One region of the Streptomyces sp. NPDC048338 genome, then DNA from elsewhere that is predicted to be linked to it. Evidence: predicted binding sites of a transcription regulator. Region 1 holds the regulator's gene; the other holds the start of a gene.
What was found. The regulator HspR, encoded in region 1, represses chaperone genes until heat shock. The targets are predictions, from matches to a motif close to TTGAGNNNNNNNNNCTCAA.
Positions count from the first base shown of each region.

Region 2: a site for HspR is predicted at 3,886-3,904, ahead of lon (endopeptidase La). Genes of this name have one in related genera too.

Region 1 is NZ_JBICYQ010000003.1:302,395-317,253, forward strand. It holds gene ACGFZF_RS08925 (pyridoxal phosphate-dependent aminotransferase) at 1-874, shown strand, start outside; gene ACGFZF_RS08930 (hypothetical protein) at 949-1,299, opposite strand; gene ACGFZF_RS08935 (prevent-host-death family protein) at 1,296-1,781, opposite strand; gene ACGFZF_RS08940 (hypothetical protein) at 2,103-3,254, shown strand; gene ACGFZF_RS08945 (YbjN domain-containing protein) at 3,274-3,816, opposite strand; gene ACGFZF_RS08950 (hypothetical protein) at 3,923-4,384, shown strand; gene clpB (ATP-dependent chaperone ClpB) at 4,427-7,027, opposite strand; gene ACGFZF_RS08960 (pyridoxamine 5'-phosphate oxidase family protein) at 7,143-7,556, shown strand; gene ACGFZF_RS08965 ((2Fe-2S)-binding protein) at 7,712-8,032, opposite strand; gene ACGFZF_RS08970 (hypothetical protein) at 8,029-8,280, opposite strand; gene ACGFZF_RS08975 (helix-turn-helix transcriptional regulator) at 8,409-9,395, shown strand; gene ACGFZF_RS08980 (hypothetical protein) at 9,398-9,871, shown strand; gene ACGFZF_RS08985 (heat shock protein transcriptional repressor HspR) at 9,955-10,407, opposite strand; gene dnaJ (molecular chaperone DnaJ) at 10,412-11,602, opposite strand; gene grpE (nucleotide exchange factor GrpE) at 11,633-12,295, opposite strand; gene dnaK (molecular chaperone DnaK) at 12,295-14,148, opposite strand; gene ACGFZF_RS09005 (sugar transferase) at 14,383-14,859, shown strand, end outside.
Region 2 is NZ_JBICYQ010000012.1:74,019-88,877, reverse strand. It holds gene ACGFZF_RS26485 (ABC transporter ATP-binding protein) at 1-660, opposite strand, end outside; gene ACGFZF_RS26480 (zf-HC2 domain-containing protein) at 657-1,859, opposite strand; gene ACGFZF_RS26475 (RNA polymerase sigma factor) at 1,856-2,428, opposite strand; gene ACGFZF_RS26470 (hypothetical protein) at 2,473-3,039, opposite strand; gene ACGFZF_RS26465 (GNAT family N-acetyltransferase) at 3,155-3,790, opposite strand; gene lon (endopeptidase La) at 3,927-6,338, shown strand; gene ACGFZF_RS26455 (lytic polysaccharide monooxygenase) at 6,514-7,392, opposite strand; gene ACGFZF_RS26450 (lysozyme) at 7,674-8,510, opposite strand; gene ACGFZF_RS26445 (MarR family winged helix-turn-helix transcriptional regulator) at 8,733-9,215, shown strand; gene ACGFZF_RS26440 (hypothetical protein) at 9,466-10,257, opposite strand; gene ACGFZF_RS26435 (nitrate- and nitrite sensing domain-containing protein) at 10,620-13,583, shown strand; gene ACGFZF_RS26430 (roadblock/LC7 domain-containing protein) at 13,580-14,065, shown strand; gene ACGFZF_RS26425 (DUF742 domain-containing protein) at 14,062-14,487, shown strand; gene ACGFZF_RS26420 (ATP/GTP-binding protein) at 14,468-14,859, shown strand, end outside.

The DNA of each region.
Region 1 (14,859 bases):
CGAGGCGATCGCCGCCGCGCTGCTCGCCCTCGTCGAGCCGGGCGACGAGGTGATCGCCCTGGAGCCGTACTACGACTCCTACGCCGCCTGCATCGCCATGGCGGGCGGCACGCGCGTGCCGGTCACGCTCCGGCCGTCCGAGGGCCGCTACGTCCTGGACCTCGACGAGCTGCGGGCCGCCGTCACCGACCGGACGCGGCTCATCCTGCTCAACACGCCGCACAACCCGACCGGCACGGTGCTCACCCGCGACGAGCTCACCGCGGTCGCCGAGCTGGCCACCGAACGAGACCTGCTGGTGGTCACCGACGAGGTCTACGAGCACCTGGTCTTCGACGACGCCGAGCACATCCCGATCGCGACCCTGCCCGGCATGCGGGACCGCACGGTCACCATCGGCTCGGCCGGCAAGACCTTCTCCTTCACCGGCTGGAAGGTCGGCTGGGTCACCGCGAGCCCCGAACTCACCGGCGCCGTCCGGTCCGCGAAGCAGTTCCTCACGTACGTCGCCTCGGGACCGTTCCAGTACGCGATCGCCGAGGCGCTGCGGCTGCCCGACACCTACTTCGAGGACCTGCGCGCCGACCTGCGCGCCAAGCGGGACCTGCTGAGCGACGGCCTGGCCCGCGCGGGCTTCGAGGTCTACCGCCCGGCCGGCACCTACTTCGTCACCACCGACATCCGCCCCCTGGGCGAGTCCGACGGCTTCGCCTTCTGCCGCGGCCTCCCGGAACGCGCCGGCGTCGTCGCCATCCCGAACGCGGTCTTCTACGACCACCGCGACGCGGGCGCCCCCTTCGTCCGCTTCGCCTTCTGCAAGCGGACGGGTGTGTTGGAAGAGGCGGTTGAGCGCCTCGGTCGGCTGGCTCACTGAGCGCGAGCCAGATGAACGTGCAGGCACAGGGCCCGGCCCTTCGGCCGGAGCCCGTGCTGTACGGGAACTACGAGCTACTCGGTGTCCTTGGGGTGCCGCGTGGATGCACAGACCAGGATGACGGTCGACGTCTCGGGGCTGACCAGGTAGCGCACGCGGCCGCCACTCGTCACCTCGAACTCCCATTGCTCCAGCGCCGAGCCCTTCCACTCCTTGGTGGCGAGCCTCCCGCGTAGCTGGTGCTGACGGTTCCAGTTGTCACGCGACAGCGGGTCGGTGCGCAACGCCTCCAGGCATCGGTGGGCGCTGGGCAGTGCAGCGCGGCACAGCTCCTCCCACCCCGTCACCGCCTCCGTGGTCCCGAAGACCACGTTCCAGCCGCTCAGGGGTGGGACACTGACACGATCGCCCTTCTTCGGGCTCACCCGCCCACCTCGACCGGCCCCAGGTCATCCCCGTCGAGCGGACGCAGAGCTTCCTTGAGCTGCTCCGGATCAGCGTTGATACGGGCCGTCGCCCTCCAGGACACCAGCGCACGGTGCACGGCCTCCCGAGCGCCCAGCTCCGCCGCGTCGGACAGAGCTTCCAGGAGCTCCACGGTGAAGGCGCGCATCTCTTCGTCGTCCAGGTGCCGCACCCACGGGAAGACTTCGGGCAGAGCCAGCAGGAGCGACCGGGCCCCGTCATCGTGCTTCATGAGCGCGAGGAAGAGTCGGGACGCCGTCGTGAGGTTCTCCTCGGTGCGCTCCGCGTGCACGGCCGTCGTCAGCACCATGTCGGGTGCGTCCCGATGCGTGACGCGCAGAGCTCCGAGGGCGGCGGCCCGGGCGGCTACGGCCTTCGGGTTTCTCGACAGATCCGTGAACGAAACCGACTCGGACTCGGCTCCCAGGTAAGCAGGGCTCATACTCAGACTGTACTCAGATTGTGTTCTGAGTGCCACAGATCATGGGCACTCCACGCTCATGCCTTGCCCTTCTGCAAGCGGACGGACGTCCTGGAGGAGGCGGTGGCGCGGCTCAGGACGCTGGCCGCCTGAGGACGGGCCGGGACGGGCATCGGGGACGACGGGCCCGGCCCGGGCGGGGAGTTTTCACCCGGGTGGGCCCGTGCCCCTCGCGCGCCCCCGCGGCGCCGCACGGATCGTCGGGTAGACCGATTTATCGGGCCGACCCGAATCCCGTGCGCACGGAGGTGCACCCTGTTCGCCGAGACCCTCGACCGGGCGGTGTCGTCCGCCTCCGCCCGGCGGGCGACCCGCGGGTGGACCGCGCTGTACCGGGCCGCACCCGCGCTCGGGCTCTTCGCCGCCGCGCGGCTGACCGGGATGCTCGTCCTCGCCCTGTGGTCCTGGCACGTCGGGCGCTCACCACGCGCGCTGCTCGCGACCTCGTGGGACTCCGACTGGTACATCCGCATCGCCGCGAACGGCTACGGCCGCACGCTGTACTGGCCGGACGGCGGCGCCCAGTCCGACCTGGCCTTCTTCCCGCTCTATCCGGCGCTGGTCCGGGCCGTGACCACCGTCCTGCCGGTCACCGGCGGCACCGCGGGACTGCTGCTCTCGTGGCTCGCGGCCGGTGCCGCGGCCTGGGGCGTCTACCTGGTCGGCGAGCGGCTCCACGGGCGGCGCACCGCCGTGTTCCTGGTCCTGCTCTGGGGCCTGCTGCCGCACTCGATCGTGCTGTCCATGGCGTACACCGAACCGGTGATGACCGCCTTCGCCGCCTGGTCGCTGCACCTGCTCCTGGCACGCCGCTGGCTGGCGGCCGGGGTGCTCGCCATGCTGGCGGGGCTCTCCCGCCCCAGCGGGATCGCGGTCGCGGCGGCCGTCCTCGCCGCCGTCGCCCACGAGCTCTGGCGCGGGCGGGGCCGGGTGGTGTGGCGGGTGTGGGCCGCGGCGGCCCTCGCTCCGGCCGGCTGGCTCTCGTACCTGCTGTGGGTCGGCAGCCGCCGGGGCGATCTGCTCGGCGGGTACTTCGCCGTCCAGTCCGGCTGGACCTCCCGCTTCGACCTGGGCGCCGGGTCGCTGCGCTTCGTCCGCGACCTGCTGCGCGGGCCGACCCAGTTCGGATTCGTGGCGGCCCTGGTCCTGACGGCGGCCGGGGTGCTCCTCTTCGCGCTGCTCGCGCTGGTCGAGCGGCCTCCGCTGCCGGTGCTGGTCTACACGGGCGTGCTGGTGCTCATCGCCGTCGGCGGCTCCGGCTTCTTCGAGTCGAAACCGCGCTTCCTGCTGCCCGCGTTCCCCCTGCTGCTCCCGCTGGCGGGGGCCATGACGAAAGCCCGGCCGCGGGCCGCGATCGTGGTGATCGCCGCCCTGGCCGGGCTGTCGTTCTGCTACGGGGTGTACGCGCTCACGATCGCGCGCATGGCCCTGTGAGCGGGCGGGGGCCGGTCGCTCAGCCCTCGTCGCCCGCGTCGCCGTCGGCCTTGTCCTCGGGGGACTCCAGGCCGAACTGCTCCACGAGCCACTTGTCGAACTCGATGGAGGCGCGGACCCAGCTGACGGTGGAGGACACGAAGTGCTCCAGCGCGACGCCGGTGCCGATCAGCATCTGGGCCTCGCCGATGAGGCGGAGGGTGGCGGAGCCGTCCTCCTCCTCGTGCAGGTGGGTGTAGACCTTGGGCCACAGCGTGCGGCGGTTCCAGTCGTCGATCGCGTCGAGGACCTTGGCGCGGTCGTCGGCGGAGTGCGGCCGGTCGTAGAACGTCCGCACCGAGAAGACCCGCTGGTCCTCCTCGCCGCGGAACATGAAGTACGTACGGAATTCCTCCCACGGCGCCGCGAGGTCACCCTCGTCGTCGACGACGTACTTCAGCTCCATCTGGTCGAGGAGCTGCTTGACCAGTTCCTGGTCGGGAACGACGGGGCCCGCCGGTCCTGCGGCCTGAGGCTGGGGCTGGCCCCCGAAATTCGGAATCGAGGACGGGTCGATGCTCACCGTGAATATCCCTTCGTACGGTTGCCGCCATCCTCTCCCATACCGGCCGGTCCGTGGCAAGCCCCGCCGCCCGCGATCCGCTGCGGGCTGACAAGATCTGGTGCCCATGGGGGACCAGAGGGAAGAGAACGCGCTGCCGGCGAAGCCGGTGAGGCCGCGCCGGTCGACGTGGATCTGGGTGTCCGTGCTGGTGACGCTGTGCTGCGGCGGCCCGCTGGCCCTGCTGGTGTGGGGCGCGCTGGCCTGGAGCTCGGACGGGGACGCAAAGGGCGTCTCCTGCACCGAGGCGATGGACTTCGCCCGCGGGTCGCTGCCCGCGAGCGCCGAGCACGCCCGGTGCACCGAGGCCTACTGGCAGGAAACGCGCGTCACGGCGGACTTCCTGATGCCGCGGGGCGAGGTCGCGGACTGGCTGGCCGCGACGTATCCCGCCGGAGAACCACCGTACTCCTGCGCCGACGACCTGTGCCTGAAGGTCTCGTACGACGAGGCGCTGTACGTGGACGTGCGGGTCACGTACGAGGACGCGGACACCGCCCGCGTCCGCCTCTCCGCGTTCGACACGTGACGGGGGCCGCGGGCCGCCGTGGGCGGCCCGCGGCTCCGTCCGCTACTGCGCCGCGCCGACGATCAGGCCGTCCTCGAACCGGTCCACCCGGACCGTGTCGCCGTCGGTGACCTCACCCGCGAGGATCTCCCTCGCGAGCCGGTCCCCGATCGCGGTCTGGATCAGACGGCGCAGCGGCCGGGCGCCGTACGCCGGGTCGTTGCCCTCCTCGGCGAGCCACTCCAGGGCCGCCGGGGTGACCTCCAGCGTGAGCCGGCGCTCGGCCAGCCGCCTGCCGAGCCGGTCGATCTGGAGCTGGGCGATCCGCCCCAGCTCGGTCCGGTCGAGGGCCGAGAAGACGACCAGGTCGTCCAGCCGGTTGAGGAACTCGGGCTTGAAGGAGGCCCGGACGACCTCCAGGACCTGCCGCTTCTTCTCCTCGTCGGACACCGGCGCGTCGAGCGGGCCCGGCCCGCTGAGGAACTGGCTGCCCAGGTTGGACGTGAGGATCAGAAGAGTGTTGCGGAAGTCCACCGTCCGGCCCTGGCCGTCGGTCAGCCGGCCGTCGTCGAGGACCTGGAGCAGGATGTCGAAGACCTCCGGGTGGGCCTTCTCCACCTCGTCCAGGAGCACCACGCTGTACGGGCGGCGGCGCACCGCCTCGGTGAGCTGGCCGCCCTCCTCGTAGCCGACGTAGCCGGGAGGCGCGCCGACGAGGCGGGCGACCGAGTGCTTCTCGCCGTACTCCGACATGTCGATGCGGACCATGGCCCGCTCGTCGTCGAAGAGGAAGTCCGCGAGCGCCTTCGCCAGCTCGGTCTTGCCGACACCGGTGGGGCCGAGGAAGAGGAAGGAGCCGGTCGGGCGGTCGGGGTCGGCGATGCCGGCCCGGGTCCTGCGGACCGCGTCGGAGACGGCGCGCACGGCCTCGGTCTGGCCGATCAGCCGCTTGCCCAGCTCGTCCTCCATGCGCAGCAGCTTCTGCGTCTCGCCCTCCAGCAGGCGCCCGGCCGGGATGCCGGTCCAGGCGCCGACCACGTCCGCGATGTCGTCGGACCCGACCTCCTCCTTGACCATGGTGTCCTTGGACGCCTCCTGCTCGGCCTCGCTCGCCTCCTCCAGCTCCCGCTCCAGCGACGGGATCTCGCCGTAGAGCAGCTGGGAGGCGGTGTCGAAGTCGCCGTCGCGCTGGGCCCGCTCGGCCCGGCCGCGCAGCCCGTCGAGCTGTTCCTTCAGCTCGCCGACGCGGTTGAGGGACTGCTTCTCCTTCTCCCAGCGGGCGGTGAGCCCGCGCAGCTCCTCCTCGCGGTCGGCGAGGTCGCGGCGCAGCTTCTCCAGCCGCTGCCGGCTGGCCGCGTCGGTCTCGTTCTTCAGCGCCAGCTCCTCCATGCGGAGCCGGTCCACGGACCGCTGGAGCTCGTCGATCTCGACGGGCGAGGAGTCGATCTCCATCCGGAGCCGGGAGGCCGCCTCGTCGACGAGGTCGATGGCCTTGTCGGGCAGGAAACGGGAGGTGATGTAGCGGTCCGAGAGGGTCGCGGCGGCGACCAGCGCGGCGTCGGCGATCTGGACCTTGTGGTGGGCCTCGTAGCGGCCCTTGAGTCCGCGCAGGATCGCGATGGTGTCCTCGACGCTCGGCTCGGCGACCAGCACCTGCTGGAAGCGGCGCTCCAGGGCGGGGTCCTTCTCGATCCGCTCGCGGTACTCGTCGAGGGTCGTCGCGCCGACCATGCGGAGCTCGCCGCGGGCCAGCATCGGCTTGAGCATGTTCCCGGCGTCCATGGCGGAGTCGCCGCCGGCGCCCGCGCCGACGACGGTGTGCAGCTCGTCGATGAAGGTGATGATCTGGCCGTCGCTCTCCTTGATCTCGGAGAGGACGGTCTTCAGCCGTTCCTCGAACTCGCCGCGGTACTTGGCGCCGGCGACCATGGCGCCGAGGTCGAGGGAGACCAGGCGCTTGTTCTTCAGCGACTCGGGGACGTCGCCCTTCACGATCCGCTGCGCCAGTCCCTCGACGACGGCGGTCTTGCCGACGCCGGGCTCGCCGATGAGGACGGGGTTGTTCTTGGTGCGGCGGGACAGCACCTGGACGACGCGCCGGATCTCGTGGTCCCGCCCGATGACGGGGTCCAGCTTCCCCTCGCGTGCGGCGGCGGTGAAGTCCGTGCCGAACTTCTCCAGTGCCTTGTACTGACCCTCCGGGTCGGGTGTGGTCACCCGGCGCCCTCCCCTTGCCTTCTCGAACGCTTCCAGCAGCTTCGCGGGCGTCGCCCCCTGCCGGGCGAGCAGCTCGCCGGTCTGCCCGCCCTTCGCGGCGATCCCCATGAGCAGGTGCTCGGTGGACAGGTACTCGTCCCCGAGGTCCTTGGCCCGCTCGGCGGCATCGGCGATGACGGCGAGCAGCTCACGGTTGGGCTGCGGCGGCGCGACCGTGGAGCCGGTCACGCTGGGCAGGGCGCCCAGCAGCCGCTCCGTGGCAGACCGTACCGCCGCCTGGTCGGCCTCGACGGCGGCGAGCAGGTCGACGATGTTCTCGTTGTCCTGACCCGCGAGGAGCGCGAGGAGCAGATGCGCGGGGGTCAGGTCGGGATGCCCCTCGGACACGGCGCGGCCACTGGCGGCGTTGATCGCGTCCCGGCTCTTGTTGGTCAGTTCGGCGTCCACGTGCGGGGTCTCCTCCTTGCGGGTCGGTCGACTATGACTCCTCCAACGTACACAAAGTTGAGTCTATTCCACTCAAGGTGTGGAGGGGGTGTCTTCCGCGGGTAGGTTCCGGGACATGGCGACTGACCCGCGGAACCCCGAAGACTCGTACCTCGCCTTCTGGCGCGAGTACCACATGAGCACCCTGACCACGCCGCGCGCGGACGGCACTCCGCACGTGGTCGCGGTGGGCGTGACCTACGACCCCGAGGGCGGCTCGAACGGCATCGCCCGGGTGATCACCAACAAGCACAGCCGGAAGGTCGCCAACGTCCTGGCGGCGGGCCCGGAGGGCGCGCGGGTCGCGGTCTGCCAGGTGGACAAGGGCCGCTGGGCGACGCTGGAGGGCGTGGCGCGCGTCCGCACGGAGGAGGACGTCGTCGCCGACGCGGTCGACCGCTACGCCGCGCGCTACGGCCGGACCCCGGCCCCGAACCCGGACCGGGTCGTCATCGAGATCGCGCTGACCCGGGCGATGGGCCGCGCGTAGGCCCGGGGCGGGGCGAGCCGGGCGGGAGGCCGCACGACTCCGGAGCCGATGATTCCGGTTTCGGGCAGCACAACGGCGCCATCGCGTTTCAGGTCCGCGATGGCGCCGCTGTGTGGGGGAAGTACCTGAGCGATCTTGAACGACGGGGGAACCGCTCAGGCACTGCGGGGGGTGGCGGTGGTGGTCTCGGGTTCGAGCAGCTGGTGGTCACGCTGGTCGAGATTGACGAAGATCATGCCGTACCTGATGGCACAGCGGACGGGTTGCGGGGCGCCACGGGGGCGCCGCAGGCATCGGTAGGCGCGGATCTCCTCGTCCTCACCCCGCGCGATGATGATCGGCTCACCGAAGAGGGTGACCATCAACGACTCGCCACCGTGCGGCACTGCCGTGACGAGGTCGATGAAATGCCACCCGGATCGGTACGCCGTCGCCATCTCGCGACGGAAGACCCGGTCGTCCGGCGGAAAGGTCATGCGCCCGCGCCCGCCTCGACGGAGACCCGGTCGGGGTGCTCCTGCGTCGGCGCGAACTCCCACGAGGGCTCACCGGGCGCGGCAAGCACCGAGTGCGCCGGCTCGCTCTCCCACGAGGGCTCGCCCGGGTCCGCCGTCACCGCGTACTTCGGGGTGCTCTCCCACGAGGGCTCGCCCGTGCCGACGAGTACGCCGAGAGCAGCCGCCGCAACGGCTATGGCGCTGAGTGCACGAACCATCCTGGTCATGGCCGATCTCCACCTCTTTTGATCATTACCTCCTCCCCCGCGAATAAGACGATGGCTCACTCTCGACCCTTCCACCAGCGAACCCAGGCATCATGTTCCTGTAATTCAAAACCCTGAGGGGGGTGCACATGCGGACAGAAAGAGGCGATACAGGACATATCCACAGGCACGGTGAACTATGCGACGTGGGTAAGACCTTGTACGCGAACGCGTTGCGCATGGGCCGGATCACCCGTTCCGAGACTGACGCCGCGCCCTGCCTCGTCCGCCTCGCACTGCTCCACCCGGACCCCGACGACGGTCAGTGGCTGCTGCCCGTACCGCCGTCGATCGCGCTCAACCAGCTCATACACCCGCTTGAGCAGGAGATCCAGGCGCGTCGGCAAGAGGCGATCTCGCTGGCCGACACGTTCGAGCCTTTCATGACCATCAACCGGCTGGATCCGGCGGCCTCGCACGCCATCACCGTGCTCGAAGGCCTGAGCATGATCAACGCGACGCTCGACCGGGTCACCGCCGAGTGCACCGAAGAGCTGCTCACCATCCAGCCCGGCAGCGGGCGCCGTCCCGACACCCTGGAGAAGGCACTGAAGCGGATGGAGCCGCTGCTCGACCGCGGTGTCCGGATGCGCACCCTGTACCAGCACACCGCGCGGCACCACCCCGCGACGCTGGCCTACGTGGAGCGGGTCGCCCCCTACGGCCTGGAGCTGCGGACGCTCGAGGAGATCATCGACCGGCTGATCATCGTCGACCGCAAGGTCGCCTTCGTGCCCGCGCGCAGCGACCGGCAGGTCGCCCTGGAGCTGCGCCACGAGGGCCTGGTGCAGTACCTCGTCGGCGTCTTCGACCAGTTCTGGCTGCACGGCGTCCCGTGGGAGGAGGGAGTGGTGTCCTACACCACCGCCCTCGACGGCATCAGCGGCGTCCAGCGCTCCATCGCCAAACTCCTCGTCGAGGGCCACGTCGACGAGGCCATCGCCCGCCGGCTCGGCATGAACGTCCGGACCTGCCGCGCCCACATCGCCAAGCTCGCCTCCGCCCTCGGCAGCGGCAGCCGCGCCCAACTCGGCTACCTCATCGCCCGGTCCGGGATCCTGGAGCAGGACGACTGACCATGTACGCACAGATCGACCTCGACGGCCGCGCCGGGACCCTGCGGGTGTCCGGACACGGGATGCCCACCGTGGACCTCGTACGGAAGCCCGGCACCGAACCCGACCGGCACACCCCCATCGGGACCCGCAGGCCCGACCTCCTCACCCTCACCGTCGACGGCGTGGGCGCCCGCATCAGGCCCGCCCGGGGCCGGCTCTCGCGGCGGTCCTACCGGGTGGACGCCACCGTCGACGGGGTGACCTACCGGCTCGTCCCCTGCTCCCACCAGGAGAGCCGGCTGCTGCGCGACGGGCGCAGGATCGGCGCGCTGGAGTCCGCCGGTGACGGACGGGCGGACGCCGACTGGGACGAGGGCGTCCCCGTCGAGCCCCGGGACGTCGCCGTCGGCACCGCCCTCGCCGCCGCCTTCGGCACGGGCGCCGCGCCCTGGTGGGAGACCGCCGCGGACGTGATCGGCGAACTCATTCCCTGAGGCGCCCCACGGCCGTCTCCCGGCCCCGGACGCGAAGGAGCCCCCTCCCGGACGGGAGGGGGCTCCTTCGTACGCCGTGCGGGCTACTCGCCGCGCTTGGGACGCCACACCACCAGCGCGCTCGCCTGCTGCACGTCGGTGTACGGCACCAGGTCCCGGCGGTACGAGGCGTGCACCTGGGCCTCGCGCTGGCGCAGCGTCGCCGCCGCGCCCTCCACCGCCGCCGACAGCTCGGACACACGTGCCTGCAGCGCGGCGACCTGGTTCTCCAGTTCGATGATGCGCTTGATGCCCGCGAGGTTGATGCCCTCGTCCTGCGACAACTGCTGCACGGTGCGCAGCAGTTCGATGTCGCGGGCCGAGTAGCGCCGGCCGCGGCCCGCCGTGCGGTCCGGGGAGACCAGGCCGAGACGGTCGTACTGGCGCAGGGTCTGCGGGTGCAGGCCGGAGAGCTGGGCCGCCACCGAGATGACGTACACCGGCGTCTCGTCGGTCAGTTCATAGGGGTTGCGGCTGCGCCCTGGTCTGATGTCCATCGCGTCAAGCTCCCTTCGCGGCCTCGAACAGCTCTGCCCGCGGGTCCTCGCCCGCGGTCGCCTCGCGGTAGGTCTCAAGGGCCTCGCGCGCCTTGTCGTCCAGCTCCGCGGGCACCGCGACCTCCACCGTCACCAGCAGATCGCCGCGCGTGCCGTCCTTGCGGACCGCGCCCTTGCCCCGGGCGCGCATGGTCCGGCCGTTGGGCGTGCCCGCCGGCAGCTTCAGCGTCACCGCCGGGCCGCCGAGCGTGGGCACCTTGATCTCGCCGCCGAGCGCCGCCTCGTGGAACGACACGGGCACGGTGACGGTCAGGTTGTCGTCCTTGCGGCCGAAGACCGGGTGGCTGTCGACGTGGACGACGACGTAGAGGTCGCCGGCCTGGCCGCCGCGCTCGCCCGGCGCACCCTTGCCGCGCAGCCGGATCCGCTGGCCGTCGGAGACTCCGGCGGGGATGCGGACCTGCATGGTGCGGGAGGACTTGGCCCGGCCGCTGCCCTTGCAGACCTCGCAGGGGTTCTCGGCGATGAGGCCGCGGCCCTTGCAGTCCACGCACGGGTCGGTCAGCGAGAAGGACCCGCTGCCGCCGCGCGAGACCTGGCCGGTGCCGACGCAGGTCGGGCACACCCGGGGGGTGCCGTTCTTGTCGCCGGTGCCCGAACAGGCCTTGCAGGGCTGCTGGCTGGACATCCGCAGCGGCACGGTCGCGCCGTCGACGGCCTCGACGAAGCTGAGCGTCACCTCGGACTCGATGTCCTGGCCGCGGCGGGGCTGCGTGCGCGGGCCGGCGCCGCCGCCCGCGCCCCGGTTGAACAGGCCGCCGAAGACGTCTCCGAGCCCGCCGCCGAAGCCGCCGGCACCACCGGGGCCGCCGGGGGCCTGGGCGCCTCCGAAGAGGTCGCCCAGGTCGAAGTTGAACGTGCCGCCCGCCCCGCCGGGTCCGGCGCGGAATCCGCCGTTGCCGAAGAGCGCGCGCGCCTCGTCGTACTCCTTGCGCTTCTTGGGGTCGCCGAGGACGTCGTTCGCCTCGGAGATCGCCTTGAAGCGCTCCTCCGCCTTGGTGTCACCGGTGTTGGCGTCCGGGTGGTTCTCGCGGGCGAGCTTCCGGTACGCCTTCTTGATCTCGGCGTCGGTGGCGTCCTTGGGGACGCCGAGAACCTTGTAGTAGTCCTTCTCGACGAAGTCCTTCGTGCTCATCGACGTCCCTCCTCTCGGACGATCGTTGCGCTAGCCCTCTTCGGGGCCACCGCTCTCCTCGTCTGCCGACTTCTCTTCCTTCGCGGCCGGCGTCGCCCCGGGCTGGGGCTCGGCCACCGCCACGCGCGCGGGCCGGATGGTCCGCTCGCCGATGCGGTACCCCGGCTGCAGGATCGCCACGCAGGTCGTCTCGGTGACGTCCGGCGCGTACGAGTGCATCAGGGCCTCGTGGATCGTCGGGTCGAAGGGCTCGCCCTCCTTGCCGAACTGCTGCAGACCCATCTTGGCGACGACGGTCTCCAGCGATTCGGCCACCGACTTGAACCCGCCCACGAGTTCGCCGTGGTCCCGGGCCCGGCCGACGTCGTCGAGCACGGGCAGGAGCTCGGTCAGGAGGGTCGCGACGGCGATCTCCTTGACCGTGACCCGGTCCCGCTCCACGCGGCGGCGGTAGTTCTGGTACTCGGCCTGGAGCCGCTGGAGGTCTCCGGTGCGCTCGGAGAGAGCGCTGCGGATCTGGTCCAGCTGGGCGGTGAGACCGGCGGTCTCGGCCGTCTTGCTGCTTGCGTCCCCGGCCGGGGCCGCCGGGCCCTCCTCCGCAGAGGTGGGCTCGGCGGCTTCGGCGGCGTCGTCAGGGGTGCCGCCGGAGGGGACGTCGGGCTTCTCCTCGAAGCCCGGGGTCTCCTCCGACATCAGGCCGCGCCGCCCTTCGGCTTGTCCTCGTCGACGATCTCGGCGTCGACCACGTCCTCGTCGGCACCGTCGGCCTTCGCCTCGGCGTGCGGGGCGTCGCCGCCCGCGGCCTGAGCGGCCTGCGCGTCGGCGTACATCGCCTGGCCGAGCTTCTGGGAGACGGCCGCGACCTTCTCGGTGGCCGTGCGGATCTCCGCGGTGTCCTCGCCCTTGAGCTTCTCCTTCAGCTCGGCGACGGCGGTCTCGACCTCGGTCTTGACCTCACCGGGGACCTTGTCCTCGTTGTCCTTGAGGAACTTCTCCGTCTGGTAGACGAGCTGCTCGCCCTGGTTGCGGGTCTCGGCGGCCTCGCGGCGACGGTGGTCCTCGTCCGCGTACTGCTCGGCCTCCTGGCGCATCCGGTCGACCTCGTCCTTCGGCAGCGAGGAGCCGCCGGTGACGGTCATCTTCTGCTCCTTGCCCGTGCCCAGGTCCTTCGCGGTCACGTGCATGATGCCGTTGGCGTCGATGTCGAACGCGACCTCGATCTGCGGGACTCCGCGCGGGGCCGGCGGCAGACCGGTCAGCTCGAACATGCCGAGCTTCTTGTTGTACGCCGCGATCTCGCGCTCGCCCTGGTAGACCTGGATCTGCACGGACGGCTGGTTGTCCTCGGCCGTCGTGAAGATCTCGGACCGCTTGGTCGGGATCGTGGTGTTGCGCTCGATGAGCTTGGTCATGATGCCGCCCTTGGTCTCGATACCGAGGGACAGCGGGGTCACGTCGAGGAGCAGGACGTCCTTGACCTCACCCTTGAGGACACCGGCCTGCAGGGCGGCGCCGATGGCGACGACCTCGTCCGGGTTGACGCCCTTGTTGGCCTCCTGGCCACCGGTCAGCTCCTTGACGAGCTCGGCGACGGCCGGCATACGGGTGGAGCCACCGACGAGAACGACGTGGTCGATCTCGGACAGGTTGATGCCCGCGTCCTTGATGACGTTGTGGAACGGCGTCTTGCAGCGCTCGAGCAGGTCGGACGTGAGCTGCTGGAACTGAGCCCGGGTGAGCTTCTCCTCCAGGTGCAGCGGACCCTCGGCGGAGGCCGTGATGTACGGCAGGTTGATCGAGGTCTCCGTGGAGGACGACAGCTCGATCTTCGCCTTCTCCGCGGCCTCGCGGAGACGCTGGAGAGCCATCTTGTCCTTGGCCAGGTCGACACCGTGGCCGTTGGCGAACTGCTTCACCAGATAGTCGACGACACGCTGGTCCCAGTCGTCACCACCGAGGTGGTTGTCGCCGTTCGTGGCCTTCACCTCGACGACGCCGTCGCCGATCTCCAGGAGGGACACGTCGAAGGTGCCGCCACCGAGGTCGAAGACGAGGATCGTCTGGTCGTCCTTGTCGAGGCCGTAGGCCAGGGCGGCCGCGGTCGGCTCGTTGACGATGCGCAGGACGTTGAGGCCCGCGATCTCACCGGCCTCCTTGGTGGCCTGACGCTCGGAGTCGTTGAAGTACGCCGGGACGGTGATGACCGCGTCGACGACCTTCTCGCCCAGGTAGGCCTCGGCGTCGCGCTTGAGCTTCTGCAGGATGAAGGCGCTCATCTGCTGCGGGTTGAAGCTCTTGCCGTCGATGTCGATCTTCCAGTCGGTGCCCATGTGGCGCTTGACCGACCGGATGGTCCTGTCGACGTTGGTGACCGCCTGGCGCTTGGCGACCTCGCCGACGAGCACCTCGCCGTTCTTCGCGAAGGCGACGACGGACGGCGTGGTCCTGGCGCCTTCGGCGTTGGTGATGACGGTGGGCTCGCCGCCTTCGAGAACGCTGACGACGGAGTTAGTCGTGCCCAGGTCGATGCCGACCGCACGTGCCATTTCAATTCCTCCAGCTGACTTGAGTGGAACTGACTCAAGGATGCACGACAGCTCCCACAGAGTCAACAGACCTGAGTGGAGGGGGCTCAACTCTTCGCTCTGCATCCCACTCAAAGACAGCGGAACGAGCGCGTCGGTTCCCGGGCGGACGCCCCCGGGCGTGAGAGAGTCCGGAGTGCCGCAGCCGGGCAAAGCAGGTATATCCCATGAATATCCCGCGAAAGGGTGTGGGGCATGACGGCCAAGCGTGTACTCGACCTCACGGGCGGACTCCTCCTGCTGACGCTCTTCACCCTCCCGCTCGCCGCCGTCGCGCTCACCGCGGCCCTCACGACGGGCGGCCCGGGCCGCGTCCTGCGCCGCCGGACGATGGCCGGCCGGGGCGGTGACCCGTTCGTGATGCTGACCTTCCGCACGTCCGGCCCGCTCGCCGCCCTGCCCCTGCTCCTCCACGTCGTACGCGGGGAGATGTCCCTGGTGGGCCCCTGCCCCCTGGTCCCGGCACACCGGGAGTGCACGGGCGAGGCCCGCCGCCGGCTGTCCGTCCGGCCCGGCCTGACCGGTCCGTGGCAGGTCAGCGGGCGTTCCGAGCTGCCGTGGGAGGAGCGGGAGCTGCTCGACCTCCACTACGTGGACCACCACTGGCTCGGGATGGATCTGGCCATCCTGGCGCGTACGCTTCCAGCAGTGCGCAGACGCCGCGCGGCACGG
Region 2 (14,859 bases), on a different contig from region 1:
GGCGGTCGAGCCCCGGAAGGCGACCCGGCCCGCCTCGATCAGGGTGACCTCCGAGCAGGCCGCCGCCACGTCCTCCACCAGATGCGTGGACACCACGACCGTCGCCGTGGTGCCCAACTCCCGCAGCAGCGAACGGAACTCGACCCGTTGCTCGGGGTCGAGGCCCGCCGTCGGCTCGTCGAGCAGCAGCAGTTCCGGCTCGTTCACGATCGCCTGGGCGATGCCCACGCGGCGGACCATGCCGCCGGACAGGGTCTTCAGCTTCGCGTCGGTCCGGTCGCCCAGCCCGACCCGCTCGACGGCCCGCCGCACCGCCTCGGCGGCGCGCGCGGCGGGCATCTCCTTGAGCCAGGCGACGTACGCGACGAACTCGCGGACCGTGAAGCCCGGGTAATAGCCGAACTCCTGCGGCAGGTAGCCCAGTCGGCGCCGGATCTCGGAGCGGGTCCGATGGGCGCCGGCGTCCAGGCCGAGCAGCTCCAGCCGGCCCGCGGAGGGTGCGGCGACGGTCGCCAGGACCCGGATGAGGGAGGTCTTGCCGGCGCCGTTGGGGCCCAGCAGTCCGTGCACACCGGGGCCCAGGGTCAGGTCCAGCGCGTCGAGCGCGACGGTACGGCGGTGCCGGACGGTCAGCCCGGTCACCGAGACGGTCGGGATCACAGGTTCCCCAGGTGGTCGAAGGAGCGCCGCCGCAGGGCGAGCAGCCCGGCGCAGACGACGGCGGCGGTGGCCCAGGCGCCCTGGACGGCGGGGCCGGAGAGCAGCCGGGCCAGCTCGGCGGTCGCCCCGGGGCGGCCGAGTACGGGCCCGGCGACGGCGAGCAGCCAGCCGCCGCCGAGCGTGGCGGCGGCGGCCCGGCACCCCACGAACGAGCCGAGGGCGAGCGTCGCGAGGGCCAGCGCCAGACCCGGCAGCAGCCAGGCCGCCGCCCCGGGCACCCCGGGCGCGGCCGGCAGCAGCGCCCCCGCGGCGGTCAGCAGGGGCACGCTCACGCCGAGGACGGCGGCCGTCCGGGTCAGCAGCAGGCGCAGCCCGCCGGAGGGCGTGGCGGCGACGATCTCGTCCATCGGGTCGGCGTGCCGGCCGTACGACAGGGCCACCCCGGCGAGCGGGAGGACCGGGGCGACGGCGAGCAGCAGCGGCCGGACGTCCCGGAAGCCCGCGCCGTACGCCAGCCCGAGGGCGGCCACGGCGACGGCGACCAGCGACCCCAGCCATGCACCGCGCAGCGCGGGCCCGGCGGCCCAGACGACGCGCGCGAGCCGGGTGGGGGGCCGGGGTCCGGCGGGCCGCCGCGAGGTGCGGCCGGCGGGCTCCGGCGAGGCGCGGTCGGCCGGTGCGGCGGCTCGCGTGGGCGTGCCGCCCGGGGCCGCCGCACGGCCGGGCACCCGCCCGGCGGGTCCGGCGGCGGACGCACGGCTGCCGTGCCCCGGCACGACGGCGGCCGCCGAGTCCGCGGCGGAGGTGCCCCCGGCGGCGGGGGCGGCCCCGCGGGCCGCTCGCCCCGGACCTTCGGCCGAGCGCCGGGCGGCCCTCTCCACCAGGGCGCCGGCGGGCTCGTCCCGTCGGTCCGGAGCGTTCGAACCGCCGCCGCCGCCGGCGGCCCGGATCCGGGCCCGGAGACGGCCCGCGCGGGCGGGTGTCGTGGCGGCCTCACTCCGGACCTCGTCCAGCAGCGCCGCGCGGAGGTCCGCCAGGGCCGGGCCCGCCGCCCCCGCGCGGACCGCGTCCGAGACGCGCACGGCGCACGCGCCGCACGTCTCGACGTGCTTCTCCACGGACCAGGCGTCCGGCTCGGGGGCCGAGCCCCGGGCGTAACGGTTCGCCAGGTCCTCGGTCACGTGCCAGGGCGTCGTCATGCGGTGCCTCCCAGGGGGTGGGTGGTGCCGAGGGCGGCACGCAGTTCGCGCCGGGCCCGCAGGGCGCGGGTCTTCACCGTGCCCTCGGGTATTCCGAGCAGCCGGGCCGCCTCACGCGTCGTCAGTCCGTCCACCACGGTGGCCCGCAGGACCTCCCGCAACTCCGGCGAGATCCGGTCGAGCGCGGCGCCGACGTCGCCGTACTCCAGCCCCGCCAGCACCCGGTCCTCCGCGGAGGGCGCGAGGGCCACCGGCTCGGGGTCCGTGCGCGGGACGCGGGCCTGGGCGCGGCGGGCGTCGACCAGCCGCCGCGCGGCGATCACCCAGAGCCAGCCGCCCGCCTCACCCCGCCCGCGGTGCGAGCCCGCGGAGCGCCACACCGTCACGAAGGTGTCCTGGAGCACCTCCCGTACCGTCTCGTCGTCCGGGCAGCGCCGGGCGAGCCGCGCGTGGAGCCAGCCCGCGTGGCGGTCGTACAGCACCGCCAGCGCCTCGGCGTCCCCCCGGGCGACCGCGCGCAGCAGCGCCGAGTCGTCCTCGTCTCCCCCTGCGGGGCGCAACAGTCTCACGCCCCTCTATCGCCCGCGGCGGCCCCGCCGGTTCACGCCCCGGGTCAGGGGGAGGTCGGCGGCCCGCCGCCCGGCAGTGCCGAGAACACCCGCCGCAGCGCGGGCGGCCGGTCGCCGTCGGTGGCGACGACCACCCGGTACCGGTACGTGACGACGTACTGGAAGCCGTCGTGCACCGGCTCGCCGGTCGGCCGGGCGGGCACCGCGGCGAAGGCGGGGTCCTCCAAGGCGGCGCGCAGTTCGGCGACCTCGGCCGGCTCCATCCGCCCGGTACGCGGCGGCTCGGTGCCGGAGCGGGTCGTGTACGAGCCGTCGTAGCGCACGATCAGCTGGTTCTGCACGCCCGCGAAGCCGCCGGTGACGTTCAGCTCGACCAGCACCTCCCGGGGCGCGGGCTCCTCGCTGTTCTTCGAGGTGCCGTCCGGTGAGGGCGTCGGGGGTGACGGGGGCGAGGTCGGCGGCGGCGCGGTGCTCGTGCCGGACGTCGGGGCGGACGGGGCCGGCGGCGTGTCCGGCCCGCAGCCGGTGAGTGCCGTCAGCGCCACCAGTACTGCGGTCGCGGCCCATCGGCCTGCCGTGCGCCGCCTGCTCCTCGTGCTCCCGGTCGCCATGCACCTGATCATGCCCGCCCCGGTTCCGCTTGGCCAGGGCGCGGCGCGCCGTGGTCGCCGCCCCGCCCCGTGGGGGCCGGGCTCGGGTCGGCTCCCGTCGCTCGCGGTCGCCGTGTCAGTCGCGGACGATCCCGGTCAGGGGCCCCTCGTACCGCCAGCCCAGCGACGTGTACAGCCCCAGCCCGTCCGTCGTCGCGGACAGGACACCCGTCACCGCGCCCGCCCGGGCGGCGGCCGCCTCCAAGGTGTGCATGACCTGGGCGCCGAGGCCGCGGCGGCGGTGGCGGGGGTCGGTCTCGATCTGGTCGGCGACCGCCGTCTCCCCTGTGGGGGCGATCTGGCCGCGCGCGGCCAGGGTGCCGTCCGGGGCGAGGATCCTGACCCGGACCACACCGTCCCGGGTCTCCGTCGTCCGCGTGTACCCGTCCGGGAGGGGCGGCCGGCTCTCCCGCCCGGGGGCGTGCAGGTGCTTGCACATCATGAAGCCCGGATCGTCGGGCACGGTCCATCCCGGTGTGATCCACTCGGCGACTTCCTCCGGCGCCGCCATGACCTTCAGCCAGGTGTACGGCTCGGTGATCCCCGCGCACAGCCGGCCCACCGAGGAGGCGTCGGGCGCCGGCAGCACGTGCCGCAGGACGTGCTTCGGCAGGCCCACGTCGATCCGGTAGCCCCACGGCCGCGCGACGGCGGGGGGCGTGCCGCGGGAGACGGTCCAGCCGGCCACCCACGCGGATGTAATAGCTCCCATATCCATACAGTCATTACATCCGCTGTTCACGGCGAGCGGGGAAGTGATCGCTCAGAGCGAACGCGGCCTGGGGAACATTCGCGGGCTCACCTGCATTGAGTCGACATAGCTCAACTTGACTGCCGAAGGGGAGATCATGGCTCCTGAGTCCACGGAGTACTCGACGCTGACACTGCCTGTGCTGCCGCTCGACGACGAAGTCGTGCTGCCCGGCATGGTGGTTCCGCTCGACCTGTCCGACAACGACGTCCGCGCCGCGGTGGAGGCCGCCCAGGCCGCCGCGCGCTCCGGCAGCGGCAAGCCCAGGGTCCTCCTGGTGCCCCGCGTCGACGGCACCTACGCGGGGACCGGCGTCCTCGGCACCGTCGAGCAGGTCGGAAGGCTCTCCGACGGAGACCCCGGCGCGCTGATCCGCGGCCGCGGCCGCGTCAGGATCGGCGCGGGGACGACCGGCCCCGGCGCGGCCCTGTGGGTCGAGGGCACCGCCGTCGAGGAGGTCCTGCCCGACCCGCTGCCCGGCTCCGTGACCGATCTGGTCAAGGAGTACAAGGCGCTGGCCACCAGCTGGCTCAAGAAGCGCGGCGCGTGGCAGGTCGTGGACCGCGTGCAGCAGATCGACGGCGTCTCGGCGCTCGCCGACAACTCCGGCTACTCGCCCTTCCTCTCCGTCGAGCAGAAGGTGGAACTGCTGGAGACGGCCGACCCGGTCGCCCGGCTCAAGCTCGCCACCGCCCAGCTGCGCGAACACCTGGCCGAGCAGGACGTCGCCGAGACCATCGCCAAGGACGTCCAGGAGGGCGTCGACAAGCAGCAGCGCGAGTTCCTGCTGCGCCGCCAGCTCGACGCCGTGCGCAAGGAATTGCGCGAGCTGAACGGCGAGAGCGAGGGCGACGAGTCCGACGACTACCGTGCCCGGGTGGAGGCGGCCGACCTGCCCGAGAAGGTCCGGGAGGCCGCCCTCAAGGAGGTCGAGAAGCTGGAGCGGTCCAGCGACCAGTCCCCGGAGGGCTCCTGGATCCGCACCTGGCTCGACACCGTCCTCGAACTGCCGTGGAACGAGCGGACCGAGGACCGGTACGACATCCAGGGCGCCAAGGCCGTCCTCGACGCCGAGCACGCGGGCCTGGAGGACGTGAAGGAGCGGATCACCGAGTACCTCGCCGTACGCAAGCGGCGTTCCGAGCGCGGCCTCGGTGTGGTCGGCGGCCGGCGCGGCGGCGCCGTGCTCGCCCTCGTCGGCCCGCCCGGCGTCGGCAAGACCTCGCTCGGCGAGTCCGTCGCCCACGCGATGGGCCGCACGTTCGTCCGCGTCGCCCTCGGCGGCGTACGGGACGAGGCCGAGATCCGTGGGCACCGGCGCACCTACGTGGGCGCGCAGGCGGGCCGGATCGTCCGGGCGATCAAGGAGGCCGGGTCGATGAACCCGGTGGTCCTGCTGGACGAGATCGACAAGGTCGGCTCGGACTTCCGCGGCGACCCGGCCGCGGCCCTGCTCGAAGTCCTGGACCCGGCCCAGAACCACACCTTCCGCGACCACTACCTGGAGGTCGAACTCGACCTCTCCGACGTCGTCTTCCTGGCGACGGCGAACGTCCTGGAGGCCATCCCGGAGGCGCTGCTCGACCGCATGGAACTGGTGCGGCTCGACGGGTACACGGAGGACGAGAAGGTCGTCATCGCCCGTGACCACCTGCTGCCCCGGCAGCTGGAGCGCGCGGGACTGGAGCCCGGCGAGGTCGTCCTGGAGGACGCCGCCCTGCGCAGCCTGGCCGGCGAGTACACCCGTGAGGCGGGCGTCCGCACCCTGGAGCGGGCGATCGCCCGGCTGCTGCGGAAGGTCGCGGCACAGCACGAACTCGGCGACCGGGAACTGCCCTTCAGCATCGCGCCGGACGACCTGCGCACACTGATCGGGCGGCCCCACCACGTGCCGGAGTCGGCGCAGGACCCGGCCGAGCGCCGCACGTCCGTTCCGGGTGTGGCCACCGGGCTGGCCGTGACGGGTGCGGGCGGCGACGTCCTGTTCGTCGAGGCGTCGTTGGCCGACCCCGAGACGGGCGCGGCGGGGCTGACCCTGACCGGCCAGCTGGGCGACGTGATGAAGGAGTCCGCGCAGATCGCTCTCTCCTTCCTCCGCTCGCACGGCGCGGAACTGGAGCTGCCCGTGACCGGCCTGAAGGACCGGGGCGTGCACATCCACTTCCCGGCCGGCGCGGTCCCGAAGGACGGACCGAGCGCGGGCATCACGATGACGACCGCCCTGGCCTCGCTGCTCTCCGGCCGGCTGGTCCGCACGGACGTGGCGATGACCGGTGAGGTGTCGCTGACCGGGCGGGTCCTGCCGATCGGCGGCCTGAAGCAGAAGCTCCTGGCGGCCCACCGGGCGGGCGTGACGACGGTCGTGATCCCCAAGCGGAACGAGGCCGACCTGGACGACGTCCCGGCGGAGATCCTGGAGAAGCTGGAGGTCCACCCGGTGACCGACGTCCGCCAGGTCCTGGAGATCGCCCTGACCCCGGCCGAGGTGCCGGTGAGCGCGGCGGCCTGACGGTCCGCCCGCGAGCGACGGTGGTGGGGCACTCCCTCGGGGGGTGCCCCACCGCCGTGCGCCGGTGGCGACCGCGCCGCCCGGCCGGCCCACGGCCCACGGTCCGCGGTCCAAGGCGCACGGCCCACGGTCCGCGGTCCGCGGGACGGGCCCGGCGGGCTCCCGCCCGTGCGGGTCAGGACTCCCGGGACGGGCGGCGGCGCGACAGGAGCAGGCCGCTCACCGCGAACGCGGTCAGGGCGCCCGCGCCCGTGAGGGCCAGGGGGAGCGGGGAACCGGCGGTACCGGCGGTGTCGGCCGTCAGGGCCGGGGGCTGCTCGTCGCCGCCGTGGCCCGCGTGACTCACCGTCGAGCGCTCCGCCCCGGCCGCGATCTTCGACTCGGTCGGCGCCACGGCCGCCGTCGCCCCGCCGCCGAAGGTGACGTCCGAGCAGCTGTAGAAGGCCTCCGGGCTGTCGCTGCGCTGCCAGACCTTGTACACGATGTGGCGTCCGGTGCGGGTCGGCAGCTGCCCGGTGAAGTGGTAGTAGCCGTCCGCCGACGTCCGCGTCGTGGCGTACGTGGCCACCGGCGTCGCGTCCAGGTCCGACCACTTCAGCGGCTGGGTGGGGTCGAAGCCCTGCTTGGTGATGTAGACCGTCATCGTCCCCGAGTGGGGTGCCGTCACCCGGACCCGGAAGTCGAAGGAGCCCGCCGCGACCGCCGTCGAGGGCCAGTCGGTGCGGGCCCAGTCGAGCGCGCGGTACTTCGCGCGGTTCGCCGAGCAGAGCTTGCCGTCCGGGATGAGCGCCTGGTGCTGCCCGTCGGCGTTGGCGATGTTGACCTCGTTCCAGTCGTACAGCGGCTGGGTGCCGGAGTCGGCGACGAGGTCCTTGCACACCTGCGACTTGGGTGTCTCGGGGCCCTCCGCGTAACAGGCGGCGACCCGGCTCACCGGGTTGAAGACGGCACCGTGCGCGCTCGCCACGGACGGGGTGAGCGGGACGAGCGCGGCGGCGGACAGGGCGGCGGCGGCGACGGCACGGTGGGCGGGACGGACGCGGAGGGACGGCATGCGGGGGCTCTCTCTCGTGCGTGGGGGAGTACGGGACGAGCAACGACCGATCAGCGCACGGAAGTCGGGACCCGTAAGCGCCGCCCCAGAGCCTCGCATTGGTCCATACCAATGAGCAAGGGGGTGGATCGGGGAATCGCGGAACGGCGGCCTCCCGGGTGTGTCGCACACCCGGGAGGCCGCCGTCGGACCGACGCCGTACCCCCGTGGCCGACCGCCGGCGCCCCTCGGTCGCCGTCGGTCGCCCGTCGCCGTCGGCACGTCGTACCGGCAGCGGGGCGTCAGCCGTTGGCCAGCGCCTGGACCCGGGAGAGGTCGCCGTTGAAGTGGTTGTGGTCGCCGACCGTCGGGCCGGTCGAGGTGTACTGCCACATCGTGTAGTACGACCAGCCGGCCGGGAGTTCGCCGACGGCCGAGGCGTACCGCGCGATCCACAGCGGGTTGGTCGTGGCGAAGCCGCCGTAGTTGCCGGTGCACTGGGTCCACCAGCTGGTCGCGGTGTAGATCACCGGGTCCCTGCCGGTCCGCGCCTTGTACCGGTTCACGAAGTCGCGGATCCAGGCGACCATCCCGGACTGGGTCTTGCCGTAGCAGGTGGCGCCGTACGGGTTCCACTCGATGTCCAGTGCGCCGGGCAGCGTCCTGCCGTCCTTGGACCAGCCGCCGCCGTTGTTCACGAAGTAGTCCGCCTGCGCCGCGCCCGTCGTCGTGTCGGGCGTCGCGAAGTGGTACGAGCCGCGGATCATGCCGACGTTGTACGAGCCGTTGTACTGCTGCGAGAAGTAGGTGTTCTTGTAGTACGTGCCCTCCGTCGCCTTGACGTAGGCCCACCTCACCCCGCTGTTCCACAGCGTCGACCAGGCCACGTTCCCCTGGTGGCTGGAGACGTCCACGCCCTCCGTCTGGCCGGCCTGGATCGAGATCCCGCCGGGCTGCGCGCCCTGGCCGTCGTGCTGGAGGACCCCCATGCCCATGTACGCGGTCCCGCGGGCGGGGACCTGGCGGGCGCCGGGGTCCTGCGCCGCACTGGCGGAGCCCGACGCGGCGACGGGGAGGAGGAGGGCGAGCGCCGCGAGGGCGACACCGGCGAGAGTCGTTCTGGATCTGTGCGCGGGCATAGCGTGCCTCCGAACAGGTCAGTGGGGGGAGCGATGTCGACAGGTCCCTGGTGTGGACATGTCAGCGAGCCGGGGATGACGCTACGCACGTAGACCCACCCGGCGGAAGGGGGTCCGGGTGCTGCCGTTGGTCTACTCCTGCGAAATACTGAAGGAGCTGCGGCGATGACCGCCGCCGGGAAGAAACTTTCAGCGACGGGAAACCCGCGCGAGGGGGCTGACGTGCACGGAAGCGGTACGGCGAGTGAAGGCGAGTCCGCCTCCAGGAGTGGTGTGGACCAGGAGTTCCTCGCCCTGGAGCGTGAGCTGGCGGTCTTTCTGCGCCGTGCCCGCGCGCAGTCGGGCGAGATGGCCCGCGAGGTCCACCCCGAACTGGAGCCCGCCGCCTACGGCCTCTTCGTCCGGCTCGACGACACCGGCCCGCAGCGCGCCACCGACCTCGCCGGCTACTTCGGCGTCGGCAAGGCGACCATGAGCCGGCAGCTGCGCGCTCTGGAGGACCTCGGCCTCGTCGCCCGCGACCCGGACCCGGCGGACGGACGCGCCTCCCTGGTCCGGCTCACGGAGGAGGGCCGGGACCGCTTCCGGCACGTACGCGACGCCCGGCGCGGGCGCTACGTCCGCAAGCTCGCGGACTGGGACCGCGGCGAGGTCGCCGAACTGGCCCGGCTGCTGCACCAGCTGAACTCCCGCGCGGAGGCCTAGGGCCTGTCTTCAAAGTAGCGCCGGTCGGGCTCGCGGTGTCCGGTGCCGTGCATCGCAAGGCGGAGGAGCGTCCGCGTACTGGACGTACTCGGACGCTTCGACAACGCAGCGTGGGGGCCCCTCCCGTGCCCGAAGGGCCACGGGGGAGCGCGGTACCGGACGCCGCGAGCTGGGGGCACCTCCCGGGCGAAGCCCAGGGGGAGGGACTTTGAAGACAGGCCCTAGGGGGCGTTTTGCCGATCTTGCCGGGTCAGAGGTCCTGGAGGACGGCGTAGACCGCCGTCGCGTCGTCGTGGGGCTTCCCGCGCCGGGTGACGCCGGCCGCCCCGTCCGCGGCCTCCCGCGCCCGGACCCGCCGGATCAGCCCGAACGCCCCCTCCGTGCGCAGCACCCCGGCGCAGTCCGCCCAGTCGCCCTCCGCGAAGGGTGCCACCCAGCGGGTGGCCCCGTCCGTGAGCGCGGCCAGGGCCCGTACCCGGGAGCGGGGTGTCGTCCCGGTCACCGCCCGGTCCGCCACCGCCGGATCCGCCGCCGCCGTGAAGAAGCCGCCTTCCCGGTTGCGCAGCCGGTCCGTCGCCGCCGAAGAGCGCAGGACCTCGGGCGGCACGCGGTCCAGGCGGTCGTCGAGCACGGCCCGCACGGCCCCGTCCGGCGCCTCCAGGAGGAGTGCCGCGTCGGACAGGACCAGGTGCTCGACCGTGTCCGCGTCCCACCGGGCCAGGGCGACCGTCGCCTGGGGAGTGCGCACGTGAGAAAGGTCACAGGTGTCGCGATGGGCCTCCGCGGTGCGCCGGATGGCCAGCGCCAGAATCTCGGTCAGCGTCAAGTCCGGCCGCGAAGCGGACAGTTCGGTCAAAGCGCCACCCAGGCGGGCGGTGAACCAGGGGACACCGTGCACACAACCGTCATCACCGGCCGGGGGAGTCACCCCGTCGAGCGCCACGACCGTCCCGCCGCCGCCGGGACCCGGCAGAGCTGCAGCTGCCCAGTCCTCATTGGGGCGTTCGGGGCTGCCGGGGAGGGTGACCACTTCGGTGCGCATGATCCTCAGTCTGCCCGGCCTGCATCACTCCTTCACAGCGTCTCCAGACGGCCGAATCTGGCCTGTACCAAGCGGTCGGCGTCGTCCCGCCGGGCGGAACCACCCCGTCCGAGAAGCTGCGGGCGGGCATCCTGCCAAAGCCCGCGCGGAAGATCCAACCGGCCCCCCGAGAACGGCCTCGGCCACCTCCATGGGGAGTTGTTTGCCAACTCATGAGTGTTGTTCACTCGTTCGGGTGGCGGAGCGGCCGATGCGCGTCCCCTTCCCAGAAGCGCTGGAATGGTCGAGAGCCATACCAGGGGTGGGGGCGCTCTGAGTGGTGACCGGTCGTCACCCCTGCTTCATGGGTGGACGAGTCGAGAATGCGAGCACCGGTGCAGAAGAAGCGGCCTCGGACCAAGAACGGCACGCCGAGCCGGACCCCTGGTGACCCGCTGACCACGGGCAACGCCGCGGGCCCCGGCGCTTCCGCGGTACCCGCGGCCCCGCCCGTCGGCCGCCCCAAGCGCGTCCGCAACCGCCTGGTCGCCGGGGTCGCCCTCGTCGGCGTCACCGTGCTGGCCGCCGGCGCCCCCGCCGTCCTCACCGCCTCCGGCGAACTGACCGACTCCCAGCGTCTGGTCACCCTCGCCGAACTGGACCGCCAGGCGGTCACCCTCGCCCACTCCCTCGCCGACGAGCGCGACGAGGTCGTGGCGTACATCGCGGCGGGCCGGGACGAGCAGGACACCGACGACAAGAAGAAGCGCCAGGTCACCAGCACGCGTTCGGCACGCGTCGACCGCCAGATCGACGAGATCCGGCCCGCCGCGACCACCGAGCTCCGCCGCGACCTGGCCGGCCTGACCTCCATCCGGCGCGCCGCGCTCACCGGCAAGGGCACCGCCCTGGAGGCCCACCGCGCCTACAGCGACGTCATCGGGAAACTCCAGGCGCTCGCGGACGAGCTCGCCGAGAAGACCCCCGCCCGCGCCGCCGAGGCCACCCGCGCGCCCGGCGACCTCGGCCGCGCCGTCGAGCAGGCCTCCGCCGTCCGCGGACTCCTCCTCGCCGCGCTCGCCGTCCCCCAGCCCGAGTCCACCGGCACCCACTACGACCCGATCAGCGGCACCTACGTGCCCGACCGGGCCGAAGGCGCCGAGGAGGCCGAACGGCAGCGGAACGCCCTGACCGCCGCCGCCCAGCAGTCCCGGGTGCGCGAGCAGGCCGCCCTCGCCGACTTCGACCAGTCCGCCACCGCGTCCGCCCGCGACTCCCTCGCGGCCACGGTCACCGGCCCGGACGTCAAGAACGCCGAGCGTCACCTGACCCGCCTCGCCGACCAGCCCGAACTCAGCACGTCCGAGCGGAAGACCGACCCCGAGAAGCTGGAGGCCGCGCTCTCCGCCCGGATCGAGCAGATGCGCGGCGTCGAGTCCGCCCTCGCCACCGAGCAGGTGGAACGGCTCGCCCAGCTCCGCGACGACGACGTCACCGCCCTCGAACTGCGCATCGCCTTCCTCGGCGGCTGCCTGCTGGTCGCCGTCGGCATCTCCACCTTCGTCGCCCGCACCCTCACCCGGCCGCTCGCCGTCCTCCGCATCGGCGCCGCGCGCCTCTCCGCCGCCCCGGAGACCGAGGAGCCGGTCCGCTTCACCGGCCGCAACGACGAGTTCGCCCAGGTCGTACGGTCCCTCAACACCCTCCAGGGCAAGCTGGCCGCGCTCGCCCTGCGCGCCGAGCAGCTCGACAGCGAGCGGGCCGACCAGGCCGGGGCCCGCGAGGCCCTCGCCGTCGACCTCGCCGCCCAGCGCGCCGAACTCCAGGGCCAGACCGCCCTGCTCAGCGCCGAGCTCACCCGGCTCCGGGACAGCGTCCAGCACACCTTCGTCAACCTCTCCCTGCGCAGCCTCGGCCTGGTGGAGCGCCAGCTCGGCGTCATCGAGAAGCTGGAGGAGCGCGAGCAGGACCCGGACCGGCTCGCCACCCTGTTCAAGCTCGACCACATGGCGACCGTCATGCGCCGCCACAGCGAGAACCTGCTGGTCCTCGCCGGTCACGAGCACGTCCACGGCCACGCGGGCCCGGTGCCGCTCGTCGACGTCCTGCGCGCCGCGGTCAGCGAGATCGAGCGGTACGAGCGGGTCGCCATCCAGTCCCTGCCGCCGCACGCCCAGATCGCCGGCTTCGCCGCGGACGACCTCAGCCACCTGGTCGCCGAGCTCCTGGAGAACGCGACCTCCTTCTCGCCGCCCGACGCCCAGGTCCAGCTCTCCGGCTGGGTCCTGGAGTCCGGCGAGGTGATGCTCTCCGTCCAGGACGAGGGCATCGGCATGACCGCGTCGCGGCTCACGGAGCTCAACGCCCGGCTCGCCGAGGCGGACCCGGCCGACACCGAGGGGGAGGGGCTCGGCCTGCGGGTCGCCGCCCTCCTCGCGGCCCGGCACGGCGTACGGGTCGAACTCAGGGAGCAGAAGCAGGGCGGTATCGCGGCCGTCGTCGTCCTCCCGCCGTCCCTGCTGCCGACCGCCCCGCCGACCGCCGTGCCGCCGACCGTGCAGGTCGCGGGCGCCGCTCCCGCCCTGAACCTGCCGGGCTCGGTGGCCGAGGCGAACTCCAACGCGCTGCCGTCCCGGGCCCGCGACCCGTTCGTCGAGGCCGCGGAACAGGCCATCGAGGCGGCCGGCACGGCCGGCACGGCTCCGGTCACCGAGGCCGCGGCGGACCCGCTCGACTCCGCACCCGCGACCGACGTGTCCGCACCGCTCCCGCCGGCGGCCGACACCACCGGACCGGCCGACACCACCGGACCCGCCGACGCTCCCGGGCACGCCGAGCCTGCTCACGCGACCGCCGAGCCCGCTCACGCGACCGACGCGGCCGCGACCGCCGAGCCCGAGCCCGCTCCCGTGACCGTGCCGGCCCAGGCGTCCGCGCCGGAGGTCGAGACCTCCACCGTCGCCGAGGAGCCGGTCTCCGAGACGACCCTGCAGGTCCGGCTGGCCGACCTGCCGGCCGAGCCGGACAGCCACGAGCGTGCCGTGGAGGAGCAGCCGCCCGCGCGGCAGACCCAGCGGCTCACCGACAAGGGACTGCCCAAGCGGACCCCGCAGATAGTCCGGCAGGCGGACGCCCCCGTCACCCCCCGCACGGGCGGTGTCGACGCCGAGGCCCTGCGCCGCCGACTGGGCGGTTTCCACCGTGGCGCCGAGCAGGGCCGCCAGGACGTGGAGGCCGAGATCGAGGCCGGGACCGAGGTGGGGACCGCGCCCGACCGGCACGAAGCCGCACCCACAGCACGTACCGAGGAGAAGACGGGGGACACAGTCGAGGAGGCACGCAGTTGACTGCGACCGGAACATTCGGACTGAGCACGGAAGCCCGCAACCTGCACTGGCTGCTGGGCAATCTCGTCGAGGAGGTGCCAGGGGTCCGCTCCGTCGCCGTGGTGTCGTCCGACGGGCTGCTCCTGCTCTCTTCCGACCCGGCTGCGCAGAGCGCCGCCACCCCCACGGGAGGCCGCTCCGGCGGGCCCCGCGGATCGAGCGCCGACCTGGCGACCATCGTCTCCGGCATCGGCAGCCTCACCATCGGCGCGGCCCGGCTGATGGACGGCGGCGGTGTGAAGCAGACCATGGTGGCCATGGACGAGGGCAGCGTCTTCGTCATGTCGATCAGTGACGGCTCGCTGCTCGGCGTGCACGCCACGCCCGACTGCGACATGAGCGTCGTCGCGTACCACATGGCGCTCTTCGTCGGTCGCGCCGGACATGTACTCACCCCCGAACTCCGCAGCGAGCTGCGCAAATCGATGGAGAGCACCCAGTGACGTCTGTGCCGTCGGCGTTCCATGCCCACAAGCTGCCGGTCCGCGGGGAGGCGTCCCGTCGCCCCGCGCGGGTACGCCCGTACTCGCTCACCGGAGGCCGGACCCGCTTCGGGCACGTGCTCCTGGTCGAGACGTTCGTGGCGGCCCTCGAAGCGGCGCCCGCGCGCAGGGTGCTCACGGACGGCGGACCCGCCGCGCGCGGCCTGATGCCGGAGATGCGGGCCATCGTCGAGATCTGCCGCCGGATGCGCACCGTCGCGGAGATCTCTGCGCTCCTGAAGATGCCGCTGGGAGTCGTCCGGGTGCTGCTGAGCGACCTGGCCGACCAGGGAAAGATCCGTGTGTACGGGACCGGTCACGGCACCGGCCAGCCCGACCGCGCGCTCCTCGAAAGGGTGCTGAGTGGACTCCGTCGTCTCTGACGCCTCCGCCGTCTCCGATCCGCCGGCCACCACCGGCATACCCGCCCAGCCCCAGGCCGGCCCGCCGGCACCGGCGGCCGAGGACGGCGCCCGGGACTGGCAGCTGGACCACACCCGCGCCCCGATCGCGACCAAGGTCGTCGTCGCGGGCGGGTTCGGCGTCGGCAAGACCACCTTCGTCCGCGCGGTCTCGGAGATCACTCCGCTGCAGACCGAGGCGCTGATGACGCAGGCGAGCGAGGAGACCGACGACCTCACCTCGACGCCCGACAAGCTCACCACGACCGTGGCCATGGACTTCGGCCGCATCACCCTCGACGACGACCTGGTGCTGTACGTCTTCGGCACGCCGGGGCAGCAGCGCTTCTGGTT